2 regions of the Streptomyces sp. NPDC000410 genome follow, and region 1 is predicted to be linked to the other one. Evidence: riboswitches for the same ligand, from Rfam matches in the RefSeq annotation. Region 1 holds a riboswitch; the other holds the start of a gene.
The links. Region 1 has a riboswitch for glycine ahead of gcvP (aminomethyl-transferring glycine dehydrogenase). Riboswitches for the same ligand answer to the same signal wherever they lie in the genome.

Region 1 (6,853 bases):
TCCGGCGCACCGGCGGCCAGTACTTGTCCGCGGCCGAGACACCGGCCGGGAAGACCGCCTCCTCACGGCTGTACGGGTGCTCCCAGTCCCCACCGAGCGCGGCCGCGGTGTGCGGGGCGTTGCGCAGCGGGTTGTCCTCGGCTGGCCACTCGCCCGAGGCGACCTTCTCGATCTCCGCACGAATCGCGATCATGGTGTCGCAGAAGCGGTCGATCTCGGCCAGATCCTCGCTCTCGGTGGGCTCGATCATCAGCGTGCCGGCCACCGGGAACGACATCGTCGGGGCGTGGAAGCCGTAGTCGATCAGCCGCTTGGCGATGTCGTCGACGCTGACGCCGGTCGCCTTCGACAGCGGCCGCAGGTCCACGATGCACTCGTGCGCGACGAGGCCCACCGGGCCCGTGTAGAGCACCGGGTAGTGCGGCTCCAGGCGCTTGGCGATGTAGTTCGCCGCGAGCACGGCGACCTGGGTGGCGCGCTTGAGGCCCTCGCCGCCCATGAGCCGCACGTACGCCCAGGAGATCGGCAGGATGCCGGCCGAGCCCCACGGGGCGGCCGAGATCGGGCCCACGCCCGTCTCCGGGCCCGCGGTCGGCTGGAGCGGGTGGTTCGGCAGGTACGGGGCGAGGTGCTCGCGGACGCCGACCGGGCCGACGCCGGGGCCACCGCCGCCGTGCGGGATGCAGAACGTCTTGTGCAGGTTGAGGTGCGAGACGTCGCCGCCGAACTTGCCCGGCTTGGCGAGGCCGACCAGCGCGTTGAGGTTGGCACCGTCGACGTACACCTGGCCGCCCGCCTCGTGCACCTGCGCGCAGATGTCGGCGACGTGCTCCTCGAACACACCGTGCGTCGAGGGGTACGTGATCATGAGCACCGACAGCTCGTCGCGGTGCTGCTCGATCTTGGCGCGCAGGTCCTCGACATCGATCTCTCCGTCGTCGGCGGTCTTGACGACGACGACCTTCATGCCCGCCATGACCGCGCTCGCGGCGTTGGTGCCGTGCGCGGAGGACGGGATGAGGCAGACGGTGCGCTGCTCGTCACCGTTGGCCCGGTGGTACGCCCGGACGGCGAGCAGTCCGGCCAGCTCGCCCTGCGAGCCGGCGTTCGGCTGGATGGAGACCCGGTCGTAACCGGTGACCTCGCAGAGACGTTCCTCCAGCTCGCGGATCAGGGTGAGGTAGCCCTGCACCTGCGCGACGGGGGCGAACGGGTGGATCTGGCCGAACTCGGGCCAGGTGACCGGCTCCATCTCCGTGGTCGCGTTCAGCTTCATGGTGCAGGAGCCGAGCGGGATCATGCCGCGGTCCAGCGCGTAGTCACGGTCGGCGAGCCTGCGCAGGTAGCGCAGCATCGCGGTCTCGGAGCGGTGGCTGTGGAAGACCGGGTGCGTCAGGTAGTCGTCGGTGCGCAGCAGCGCGGCCGGGAGCGTGTCGTCGGCCACGGCGTCGAGCGCCTCGACGTCCGCGTCGACCCCGAAGGCGGCCCAGACGGCGGTCAGCTGGGCGCGGCCCGTGGTCTCGTCGCAGGCGAGGGAGACGTGGTCGGCATCGACGAGGCGCAGGTTGACCCCGTTCTCGCGGGCGGCGGCGACGACCCCGGACGCCTTGCCCGGCACCCGGGCGGTCAGCGTGTCGAAGTACGCGCCGTGCACGAGCTCGACACCGCCCGCCCGCAGCCCCTCGGCGAGGATCGTGGCGTACCGGTGGGTGCGGCGCGCGATCACCCTCAGGCCGTCGGGGCCGTGGTAGACGGCGTACATCCCGGCCATGACGGCGAGCAGCACCTGCGCGGTGCAGATGTTGCTGGTGGCCTTCTCGCGGCGGATGTGCTGCTCACGGGTCTGCAGGGCGAGGCGGTAGGCCTTGTTGCCGTCCGCGTCGACGGACACGCCGACGAGCCGGCCGGGCAGGCTGCGGGCGTGCTTGGCCTGGACCGCCATGTAGCCGGCGTGCGGGCCGCCGAAGCCCATCGGAACGCCGAAGCGCTGGGTGGTGCCGACGGCGATGTCCGCGCCCAGCTCACCGGGCGAGGTGAGCAGTGTCAGCGCCAGCAGGTCGGCGGCGACCGTGACGATGGCGCCGAGCTCATGGGCCTGCTCGATGAGCGGCTTCAGGTCGCGGACGGCTCCGGAGGCGCCCGGGTACTGGAGGAGCACGCCGAAGACGCCGCGCTCGGCGACGTCGGCGGGGATGCCCTCGGTGAGGTCGGTGACGACGACCTCCACTCCGGTCGGCTCGGCGCGGGTCTCGATCACGGCGATGGTCTGCGGCAGGGTGTCGGCGTCGACCAGGAAGACGCCGTCCTTCACCTTGCCGACCCGCCGGGCCAGGGACATGGCCTCGGCGGCCGCGGTCCCCTCGTCGAGCAGCGAGGCGCCGGAGGTGGGCAGGCCGGTGAGGTCGGCGACCATCGTCTGGAAGTTGAGCAGCGCCTCGAGACGGCCCTGCGAGATCTCCGGCTGGTAGGGCGTGTACGCCGTGTACCAGGCCGGGTTCTCCATGACGTTGCGCAGGATGACCGGCGGGGTGAAGGTGCCGTAGTAGCCGAGGCCGATCATCGGTGCCAGGACCTTGTTGCGGTCCGCCAGGGAGCGCAGCTCGGCGAGGACCTCGGCCTCGGTGCGGGCCTCGGGCAGTCCGAGCGCCTCGGCGCTCTTGATCACGTCCGGCACTGCGGCGGCGGTCAGCTCGTCGAGCGAGCCGTAACCGACCTGCGCGAGCATCTTGGCCTGGGCCTCGGCGTCGGGCCCGATGTGGCGCTGCTCGAAGGGGGTGCCTCGCTCCAGCTGGGAGAGCGGAGTGCGGTTGGCGGTCATACGGAGGCCTCCTGGTCGATACGACCTGCGAGGGGCACCTGGGGGGTGCCCGGACGGCCTCCCCCTCTGTCATCTCAACCTGAGAGCTTCACCGGTCCGTCCGCGCGCTGACGTCCCGGCTTTCACCGTCGGTGAGGGTGGGTGCCGTCCGACGCCCGCCCTGCTTTCCAGAGTGACCTCTTCCGTGCGGTACGGGGGCCTGAGAGATTCCGGGGAGGATTTGCTCCTTCGGCGCCTACGGCACATTCGCCGGAGGACTCTCCCGCACGGGGTCAGCAGCCGTCTGCCAGCCTACCAGCGAGGACTTGGCCTCAGCCCTCGAGTGGCCGACCCCACAATTGTGCACTTTCGTAGTACGTACGGAGCAGTGCGACCAGTTGGAGGGACCGTGCAGACCGATATCGATCCGCGCAGCCTGATCGGCCGCAAGGCGTTCGACCGCAACGGGACCAAGATCGGGACCGTCGACGAGGTGTATCTGGACGACGCGACGGGGGTACCGGAGTGGGCGGCGGTACGCACCGGGCTGTTCAGCCGGGACGCGTTCGTGCCGCTGGAGCCCAGCGAACTCACGGGCGACGGCCTCCACATACCCTTCGAGCGCGCCTTGATCAAGGACGCTCCCGACTTCGGCGTCGGCCGGCACCTCTCGCCCGAACAGGAACTCCAGCTCTACCACCACTACGGTCTCGACCTCCCCGCTCCCCCGGCGGCCGACCAGGACTTCGGGCGGCGCCCGGGCGACGACGACCGATCCGACCGATCCGGCTGATCCCGCTCATCCGCCTCGTCCGGCACTTCCGGCTCTTCCGGCACTTCCGGCTCTTCCGGCTCTTCCGGCTCTTCCGGCTCTTCCGGCTCTTCCGGCTCTTCCGGCTCTTCCGGCTCTTCCGGCACTTCCGGCTCTTCCAGCTCCGGACGGACCAGCGGCAGCGGCTCCGACGGCTCCAGGTCCGGGTCGTCGACCGAGAAGGTCCGCACCCTGCCCGGCACGGCCGACCACGGCTCCTCGAATCGGACGGTGACCCGCCCGAGCCCGCTGCCCTGCACCCAGCCCGCCCCGTACCGCGCATGCCGCACGTCGTGTCCGGCCGCCCAGTGCCGCCCGGTCGGCGCTTGCTGCTCCACCGGCTCCGCCTCGTCCCGGACGGGGCCGTGCTCCTCCGGGATCCTGTCGGCATCCCCGGGACCGCGCTCTCCCGCCGCCGCCTGCGCGAACAGATCCTCCTGCGTGTAGTCGGCGAGACCGCTCACGCCCACCCCGAGCAACCTCACCCCACCCGTGGTGTCCACCGACTCCAGCAGCCGGGCCGCCGCCTCCCGCACCACGGCCGGATCGTCCGTGGGCCCGCGCAGCGTCTCCGACCGGGTCAGCGTCGAGAAGTCGTACCTGCGCACCTTCAGCACGATCGTCCGCCCGGAGTGCCCCGACCCGCGCAGCCGCCGCACACACCGGTCGGCGAGCCGCTCCACCTCCAGCCGGATCCGCACCCGGTCGTGCAGATCCACGTCGAAGGTGTCCTCCACCGACACCGACTTCGCGTCGCGCTCGGCCACCACGGGCCGGTCGTCGTGTCCGAGCGCCATCCGGAACAGCGAGGCCCCGTGCGCCTTCCCGAGCAGCCGTACGAGCTCGTCCTCGCCCGCCTCGGCCAGCTCGGCGACCGTGGTCATCCCCGCCCGTCGCAGATGCTCCCCCGTCGCCGGCCCCACCCCCGGGAGCGTCCGCACCGACATCGGCCCCAGCAGCTCCCGCTCGGTCCCCGGCTCGATGAGCACGAGGCCGTCGGGCTTCGCCTGCTCGGAGGCGATCTTCGCCAGCATTTTCGAACCCGCCAAGCCGACCGAACCGGTCAGCCCCGTGACCGCGAGAATGTCCCTGCGCAGCCGCTCACCGGCCTCGCGCGCCGAGGGCGAGTCATGGGCCGCGCCCCCGGCCTCCAGGTCCACGAAGGCCTCGTCCAGGCTCAGCGGCTCCACCAGGGGCGACAGCCGGCCCAGCAGCTCCATCACCTGCTCGCTCACCGTCCGGTAGAGCGAGAACCTCGGCACGAGGTACGCCGCGTTCGGACAGAGCCGCCGGGCCTGGCCCATCGGCATCGCCGAGTGCACCCCGAAGCGTCTCGCCTCGTACGAGGCCGTGGCCACGACCCCGCGCGGGCCGAGCCCGCCGACCACCACCGGTTTTCCGCGCAGGCTGGGCTTCGCCGCCTGCTCGGCGGCGGCGAAGAACGCATCCATGTCGAGATGCAGAATCGTCGGCGCGGGTCTCACACCCCTGATGCTGCCCTACGCCACTGACAATCGGCCGTACGCGCGTACGAGCGTCTTTGCGACCGGGAGCCGCAGCACGGCCCGGACGGCCCGCTCGCGGCGCTCAGACCGCCCGGTCGCGGCGGCGCCTGGCCAGCTCGTCGGCCGGATTGTGGCCGACCAGCGTCTCACCGGTGTCCACGCGCTCGCCGTGCAGCTGAGAGAGGGCCGCCTCGACGTCCCGCCATACGACGCCCACGGCGATCCCGAAGACACCCTGGCCGCCCTGGAGCAGATCCACGACCTCGTCGGGCGAGGAGCACTCGTAGACCGTCGCTCCGTCGCTCATCAGCGTCATCCGCTCCAGGTCCGTGAAGCCGCGGGCCCTCAGGTGCTGCACCGCGGTCCGGATGTTCTGCAGCGCGACGCCCGTGTCCAGGAAGCGCTTCACGATCTTGAGGACGACGACGTCCCGGAAGCTGTAGAGCCGCTGAGTGCCGGAGCCGTACGCGGGGCGTACGCTCGGCTCCACCAGGCCCGTGCGGGCCCAGTAGTCGAGCTGCCGGTAGGTGATGCCCGCCGCCGCGCACGCGGTCGGCCCCCGGTAGCCGATGGTCTCGGTCGAGGGGTCGGCCGAACTGATGGGAAGCGGATACGGCCCGCCCTGCCCGGGACCGCGTCCGAGAGGATCCTCTGCCGTACCGTCGCCGCTGTGTCTCACGCCGACCTCCGTCCTTGACCTGCCATCACGACGGTAGGCAGTCACTCGGGGTGCGTCAACGATCGCCACACTCGGCACGCCGAGTGATAATCACCCTGAGAGTGGTTTTCCGTGCCCCGGTCCGGGGAAAGGCTACTCGAATGTGCTTCGTGACCCGCCTATGACGGGCCACGAAGCGGGACGGTCACTGGCTGCTGGAGCCGAAGTCCTCCGGCGAGATCTGGTCGAGGAACTCGCGGAACTTCTCGACCTCGTCCTCCTGCTCGTCCGGAATCGCGATACCCGCGTCGTCCAGCACCCCGTCACTGCCGTAGATCGGCGTTCCGGTGCGCAGGGCGAGCGCTATCGCGTCGGAGGGCCGGGCGCTGACCTCGACCCCGCTCGCGAAGACCAGCTCCGCGTAGAACACGCCCTCCCGCAGGTCTGTGATCCGGACCTCGGTGAGCTCCTGCCCGACGGCTTCCAGCACGTCCTTGAACAGGTCGTGGGTCAGCGGCCTCGCGGGAGCCATGCCCTGCTGCGCGAAGGCGATCGCGGTCGCCTCCCCGGGTCCGATCCAGATGGGGAGGTAGCGGTCGCCTCCCACTTCACGCAGGAGCACGATCGGCTGGTTGGAGGGCATTTCCACCCGGACACCCACAACGTCGAGCTCGTTCACACAGCAACCCTAGGACGTGCCCGGCAGGTTTGGGTAGTCGGGCTCCTCCAAGATCAGCGCAGTCGGACACCCAGTGCCGTCGAGACCAGGGCCTCGTGGAGCCGGACGGAGAGGGTCGCCAGCTCCTTCGTCGTTGCCTCGGCATGGGCTCTGGTCTGCGGATTACGGTGCCGGCGCAGCGGAGCGACCACTTGTTCGACCAGTCCGGCCTCCCGGTCGGCGGCCGCCTTCATGGCGCGCAAGTGCCTCGGTTCCAGACCGAATCTGCCCAGATCCGCGATCAGTTTGGCCACGGTCACGGACTCCGCGTCGTAACCGCCGTCCGGCACGGGAGCGATGAGTGCGTACGACTCCCACTCGTCGAGCTCCGCCTCGGTCACCTCCGCGGCCGCGAGCAGCTCGG
Region 2 (6,853 bases), on a different contig from region 1:
GGGCCGACCGTGTGGGAGCTGGACGGGCCTATGCCGATCGAGAACAGGTCGAAGACCGAGATGGCCACGGGGAACTCCTTGTGGGGTGGTAGACGCCGTTGTCTGCCAGGGTCGTGCAGAAGAACGAACGCGCGGTACGTGCTGCGGGGCACCGCATTCACCGGTAAGTGTGTGCGGTGCCCCGTTTGTTTTGCTTCGGGCTGCTAACGGCAGACCGTTACGGCCCGGTGGTCACAGACCAGGCTGTTACAGACCAGGGTAAAGCGGGAACTTCGCGGCGAGCGCCGTCACGCGCGCCTTGAGGGCCTCGGCGTCGTACGACGGCTTGAGCACCTCGGCGATGATGTCGGCGACCTCACGGAAGTCCTCGCCCTGGAAGCCACGGGTGGCGAGGGCGGGCGTGCCGATGCGCAGACCCGAGGTGACCATCGGCGGGCGCGGGTCGTTCGGGACCGCGTTGCGGTTGACCGTGATGCCGACCTCGTGGAGGCGGTCCTCGGCCTGCTGGCCGTCCAGCTCGGAGTGGCGCAGGTCGACGAGGACCAGGTGCACGTCCGTCCCGCCGGAGAGGACGGAGACGCCCACCTCCTTCACGTCGTCCTGGACCAGCCGCTCGGCGATGATCTTCGCGCCTTCCAGCGTGCGCTGCTGGCGCTCCTTGAACTCCTCGGAGGCCGCGACCTTGAAGGAGACGGCCTTGGCCGCGATCACGTGCTCCAGCGGACCGCCCTGCTGACCGGGGAAGACCGCGGAGTTGATCTTCTTGGCCAGCTCGGCCGTGGAGAGGATCACACCGCCGCGCGGGCCGCCCAGCGTCTTGTGGGTGGTCGTGGTCACGACATGGGCGTGCGGCACCGGGTTCGGGTGCAGACCGGCCGCGACCAGGCCCGCGAAGTGGGCCATGTCGACCATGAGGTACGCGCCGACCTCGTCCGCGATCCGGCGGAAGGCCGCGAAGTCCAGCTGGCGGGGGTACGCGGACCAGCCGGCCACGATCAGCTTCGGCTTGGACTCCTTGGCGAGGCGCTCGACCTCGGCCATGTCGACCTGGCCGGTGGCGTCGTCCACGTGGTACGCGACCACGTTGTAGAGCTTGCCGGAGAAGTTGATCTTCATGCCGTGGGTCAGGTGCCCGCCGTGGGCGAGGTTCAGACCCATGATCGTGTCGCCCGGCTTCAGCAGCGCGAACATCGCGGCGGCGTTGGCCTGGGCGCCGGAGTGCGGCTGGACGTTGGCGTGCTCGGCGCCGAACAGGTCCTTGATGCGGTCGATGGCGATCTGCTCGACGACATCGACGTGCTCGCAGCCGCCGTAGTAGCGGCGGCCCGGGTAGCCCTCGGCGTACTTGTTGGTGAGGACGGAGCCCTGCGCCTCCATGACCGCGACCGGAGCGAAGTTCTCCGAGGCGATCATTTCCAGGGTGGACTGCTGGCGGTGGAGCTCGGCGTCGACGGCGGCGGCGACGTCCGGGTCGAGCTCATGGAGAGGGGTATTCAGAAGCGACATGGTGGTCTGGTCCCTAGTTGCCGGTGAACGCGGTGTACTCGTCGGCGGAGAGCAGATCATCCGGCTCGCCCGTGACGCGTACCTTGAACAGCCACCCGCCCTCGAAGGGGGCGGAGTTCACCAGCGACGGGTCGTCGACGACATCGGCGTTGATCTCGGTGACCTCACCGGTCACCGGGGAGTACAGATCACTGACCGACTTGGTGGACTCCAGCTCGCCGCAGGACTCGCCCGCGGTCACCGTGTCACCGACTGCCGGAAGCTGGACGTACACGACATCGCCGAGGGCGTTCGCCGCGTGCTCCGTGATGCCGACCGTCGACGCGCCGTCCTCGGCGGCCGACAGCCACTCGTGCTCCTTGCTGTAACGCAGCTGCTGGGGGTTGCTCATGAGCAGAATTCTCCTGTACGCGGGGGAGTGCTGTGGGACGTGGTCTTGGAGGGTGAGACGGCGAAGACCGCGGTCGTCACTTCTGGCGCTTGTAGAAGGGCAGGGCGACGACCTCGTACGGCTCATGCGTACCGCGGATGTCCACGCCGACGCCCTCGGTGCCGGGCGCGGAGTGCGCGGCGTCCACGTACGCGATGGCGAGAGGCTTGCCGAGGGTCGGCGACGGGGCGCCGGAGGTGACCTCGCCGATCACCTGGCCGCCGGAGACGACGGGCATTCCGGCGCGCGGGACCCGGCGGCCCTCGGCGATCAGTCCGACGAGCTTGCGCGGGGGATTCGTCTCCGCACGCTCGGCCGCGGCCCGAAGGGCCTCGCGCCCGACGAAGTCGCCCGCCTTGTCGAACTTCACGACCCGGCCGAGGCCCGCGTCGAAGGGGGTGAGCGCGGTGGTCAGCTCGTGCCCGTACAGCGGCATGCCCGCCTCCAGGCGGAGCGTGTCGCGGCAGGACAGGCCGCAGGGGATCAGACCGGCGTCCTTGCCCGCGTCCGTCAGGGCCTGCCACAGCTTCTCGGCGTCGGCAGGGGCCACGAACAGCTCGAAGCCGTCCTCACCCGTGTAGCCGGTACGGGCGATCAGCGCCGGGACCCCGGCGACGGTGCCCGGCAGGCCCGCGTAGTACTTCAGCCCGTCCAGGTCGGCGTCGGTGAGCGACTTCAGGATGCCGGGGGACTCGGGGCCCTGTACGGCGATGAGCGCGTACGCGTCGCGGTCGTCGCGCACGGCGGCGTCGAAGCCGCCGGCGCGCTCGGTGAGGGCGTCGAGGACGATCTGCGCGTTCGAGGCGTTGGCGACGACCATGTACTCCGCCTCGCCGAGGCGGTAGACGATCAGGTCGTCGAGGATCCCGCCGTCCTCACGGCAGATCATGGTGTAGCGGGCGCGGCCGACGGCGACCCCGCCGATGTTCCCGACCAGCGCGTAGTCCAGCAGAGCGGCGGCCTGCGGCCCGGTGACGGTGATCTCGCCCATGTGGGAGAGGTCGAAGAGGCCGGCCTTGGTCCGTACGGCGTTGTGCTCGTCGCGCTCACTGGCGTAGCGCAGCGGCATGTCCCAGCCGGCGAAGTCGGTCATCGTGGCGCCCAGCGAGCGATGCAGGGCATCGAGGGCGGTGAGACGGGGGGCGGTGCTCATGGATGGGGCTCCCAGGGCATGACTGGCGAGGACGATCCTCCCCATCTGTCATCGAAACCTGAGAGGTTCATCACGACCACACGTACGGAACGTACGTGATGACCACGACTTGCACCTTGGGTGGAGCCACCAGCCACAGGGCGGCGGCCCGCTTTTCAGATCTGCCTCACCCGCGCGGTACGGGGCCTGAGAGATTCAAGGGAGGGACTTGCTCCTTCGGCGCCCGGCACACTCGTAGGTACCGAAAGTCGGTACCAGAGGTGCCCGGGACTCTCCCGCGCGGATTCGAACGGCCGGTATGCAGTTGGCGGGCACATCATTGCACGGGCGCTCCGATCGGCAAATCACTTGTTGGTCATTACCTTTTCTTTAAGCTTCCTGGGCAGGGTCCCGAAGACCCGACAAGGGGGAGAGCGATGACGTTGCAGCGATCCGGAGTGTCCGGCGCGTATCCGGTCCCGGCGGGGGTGCCCGCGCCGGTGCCGCTGCGAGACCTGCCCGTGGTGCGCGATCTGCGCGACCGGTCGCGGCGCGCCCCGCGCCGGCTGATCTTCGGCCAGGGGGACGTGGTCGTCGTCTCCGGGCTGCCCGGCAGTGGCAAGTCCACCCTGATCCGGCGGGCCGCGGAGGGTGGCGGGATCGACTCCCAGGACACCCGGGACCGCTGGGACCGCCGGATGCCCCGCGCCCTGCCGTACGCCGTCTACCGGCCGCTGGTCCGCCTCGCGCACTACGCGGGGCTGCGGCGCGCCCTGCGCTCCGGTGCGAGCGTGGTCGTGCACGACTGCGGTACGCAGTCCTGGGTGCGGCGCTGGCTGGCCCGCGAGGCGCGGCGGCGCGGGCGTGCCCTGCACCTGGTCCTGCTGGACGTGACCCCCGACCTCGCCCGCGAGGGCCAGCGCGAGCGCGGCCGCGGTGTCTCCGGCTACGCCTTCGCCCGCCACCGCCGCGCGGTCTCCCGCCTCGTCCACGACGCCGAGCGCGGCCGCCTCCCGTCCGGCTGCGCCTCCGCGACCCTCCTGGACCGGACGGCGGCGACGGCCCTGACCCGGATCGGCTTCGACGGGGTGGTGTGAGGACGGCGGCGCGGCCCCGCTGGGGCTCCGCCCCCGAACCCCCGCGCCTCAAACGCCGGCGGGGCTGGGAAACCCAGCCCGGCCGGGGGTCCCCCCACGCCCGCAGGGCGTAGGGGGAGTTTGAGGACACGGCCGGAGGCCGTACGGGGGTCTGGGGGCTTGCCCCCAGTTCGGGGAGGGGCGGGGAGGGGAGCGGCATCGATGTGCGGCTCCGCCGCGTGGCCCGCCGCAGGCGCCCCCGGCGCTCCCCCGGGCGGGCGCGGTCGGCCCGGGGCGGCCGGCAGGCGAAGAGCCTGGCCGGGCGCTGCGGGTGTAGGGGCGGGCGGGGAGCAGCATCGATGTGCGGCTCCGCCGCGTGGCCGCCGCAGGCGCCCCCACCCCCGGTACCCTGCTGGCGCAGGACATCGTGGCCCGGCAGGGGCGGACGGGGAAGCAGGGATCGACGTGGACACGACATGGCCGGCCAATGAGCTCGAAGAGGTGCTGGCCGCTTCCGTCGGCAACCCCGCCGCCGGCGGCCGGCTGGTCGAAGTACTGGGCCGCAGCCACATCTGGGTGCCGCTGCCCAACGGCGGCGGACCGGACAGCCCCAGCCTCGACCTACCCACCATGGAGATCGACGGCGCCGCCTACGTCCCCGTCTTCAGCTCGCAGCAGCAGTTCCTCCAGTGCGTCGGCGACGCCGTCTCCGGCACCGTCGCCCCCGCGATCGACTTCGCCCGCGGCCTGCCCCCTCAGCTGGGCATCGCCGTGAACCCGGGCGGCGCCGTCGGCGTACCGCTGCCGCCGATCGCCGTCGCCGAGCTGTGCCGGGTGGGGCGCACGCCCCTGGACGGTCCCGCGACCGGGGGCCGGGTGCGGCTCTACGAGCCGGACTGGCAGGAGGAGCCGGTCGATTTCCTGGCCGCCGCGGCGGGCGAGTTCGAGTCGACCGGGATCGTCCAGACCGCCCGCCGGGTGCTCGCGAGCGTCGAGGGCGAGGCGCCCTCCCTGTTCATCGGCGTCCAGCTCTCCGACTGGGAGGGCCACCACCGCACGGCCCCGATGGACGCCCTGGGCCGGGCGCTCGGCCGGGTCCCCGTGAGCTGGCCCGTCAACCTGGTCCTGCTGGACGTCACACAGGACCCGGTCGGCGACTGGATGCTGAACCGGGTGCGCCCCTTCTACACCCGTCAGCACCCCGAGCACCCCTAGCACCACCTGCACCCCTGGCGCTCCCGGGCGGCACGCCTGGGTCGTCAAGGCAGTGTCAGTGAGGCCGCCTAAGCTGGTTTGATGACGTGGCCGCCGCGCTCGTCGTGTGTCAGGGCGCGGCGCAGGCGTATGGATCGGCGGATCGAAGAGGGGCGGGACCCACAGTGAGCGCGTCAGGCACCGCGGCGGCCGGGCAGGTCGAGCACATGCTGCGCCAGGTGACGCCCGGACGCTACGACGCGTACGAGGCGTTGCTCCACGCGCTCTGCGACCCGTCGGCAGGCCGGCTCTGGATGCTGCTCTGGCACGGCCAGGCCGGCTCCCCCGACGCCCAGTACGGAAACATGGAGGTGGACGGCCAGGTCTACGCCCCCTGTGTCACCTCCGCCCAGGAGCTCGCCGCCTCCGGCTGGACCCGGGCCCATGAAGTGGCCACCGGTGTGGACATCGCCCGCGCCCTCTTCCCCGACCGCTACGGAATCTGGCTCAACCCGCACGCCCCGGGCGGCGGCGTCGGCATCCCGTGGCTCGATCTGCGCCGTATCGCCACCGGCCTCGAGCGGATGCCCGCCGGACCGCTGCGGCTGACCGAACCGGCCGTCGAGATCCCGCAGTTCTACGCCCTCCTGACGCAGAACGCGCACCGCACCCCGGCCGTCCGTTCGCTGCGCAGAGCCTGGGTGCAGCCGGCGCTCGGTGCTCCCTATCTCGCCATCGGCCTCGATCTCTACGACACGGGTGCGCAGTCCGTCGACGCCGTGCGGGCGATGATGCGTCAGTCGATCGCGGCGGTCCCGGACGGACTCCCGGTCTCCACCGTCGCCATGTCCGACGAGTACGACCCGGTGACCATGTGGCTGCGGGCCAACGCCCGCCCCTTCTACGACCGCGAGGCACACGCCGCGCCGTCCCCGCAGCCGGGTTACGGCTACCCTCCCGCGGCTCCTCGCGCGTACTGACCGCGCCTCCCGCGTGTACTGAGCGCGCCCCCCCCCACACGTACTGACCGCGCCCCCACACGTACTGACCGCGCCCCCGCGCGTACTGACCGCGGCCCCTCGCGCGTGTACTGACCACGCCCTCCCCGCGTGTACCGACCGCAGCGCTGACCGGCTCCGATATGCGCCGATCAGCGCCGATGGTGAGTCCCCATCAGCGCCGATGGTCAGCCCCGATCGGAGCTGACCGGCCACTGAGACACGCTCCACACGTACCGGTCCGAAACGGACCAGTACCGACCGGTAAATGGCCGAATCTCTCCGCTCAGACTCCTGGCCCGTCCGGATAGCGGTAGCTGTCCGGTCGCATCACGGTTGAGCAAACATTCCCCGTCAGGTCTGGCGGGTGATCGCGAACCCGATGTTGACTCCCCGCTAACAAAGGTCCGTTTGCCCTTTGTTCGCGCATGAGTCTCGAGCATCCGCTTCGAGCACCAGCCAAGTGAGTCAGGCCGTTACCACGGCGGGTATGGGGGGCCGGCCACCGTCGGCCGAG

Region 2: it holds a riboswitch for glycine, as region 1 does, so the genes downstream of both, gcvT (glycine cleavage system aminomethyltransferase GcvT) here and gcvP (aminomethyl-transferring glycine dehydrogenase) in region 1, are expected to answer to the same signal.

What each region holds. Positions count from the first base shown of each region.
Region 1 is NZ_JBEPDM010000029.1:7,071-13,923, reverse strand. It holds gene gcvP (aminomethyl-transferring glycine dehydrogenase) at 1-2,818, opposite strand, end outside; glycine riboswitch at 2,996-3,093, opposite strand; gene ABT342_RS24975 (PRC-barrel domain-containing protein) at 3,207-3,590, shown strand; gene ABT342_RS24970 (DNA polymerase IV) at 3,500-5,092, opposite strand; gene ABT342_RS24965 (MerR family transcriptional regulator) at 5,196-5,792, opposite strand; gene ABT342_RS24960 (bifunctional nuclease family protein) at 5,977-6,450, opposite strand; gene ftsR (transcriptional regulator FtsR) at 6,504-6,853, opposite strand, start outside.
Region 2 is NZ_JBEPDM010000028.1:32,747-39,599, forward strand. It holds gene ABT342_RS24645 (L-serine ammonia-lyase) at 1-68, opposite strand, end outside; gene glyA (serine hydroxymethyltransferase) at 247-1,506, opposite strand; gene gcvH (glycine cleavage system protein GcvH) at 1,520-1,897, opposite strand; gene gcvT (glycine cleavage system aminomethyltransferase GcvT) at 1,974-3,089, opposite strand; glycine riboswitch at 3,255-3,377, opposite strand; gene ABT342_RS24665 (AAA family ATPase) at 3,506-4,165, shown strand; gene ABT342_RS24670 (enhanced serine sensitivity protein SseB) at 4,610-5,359, shown strand; gene ABT342_RS24675 (enhanced serine sensitivity protein SseB C-terminal domain-containing protein) at 5,524-6,318, shown strand.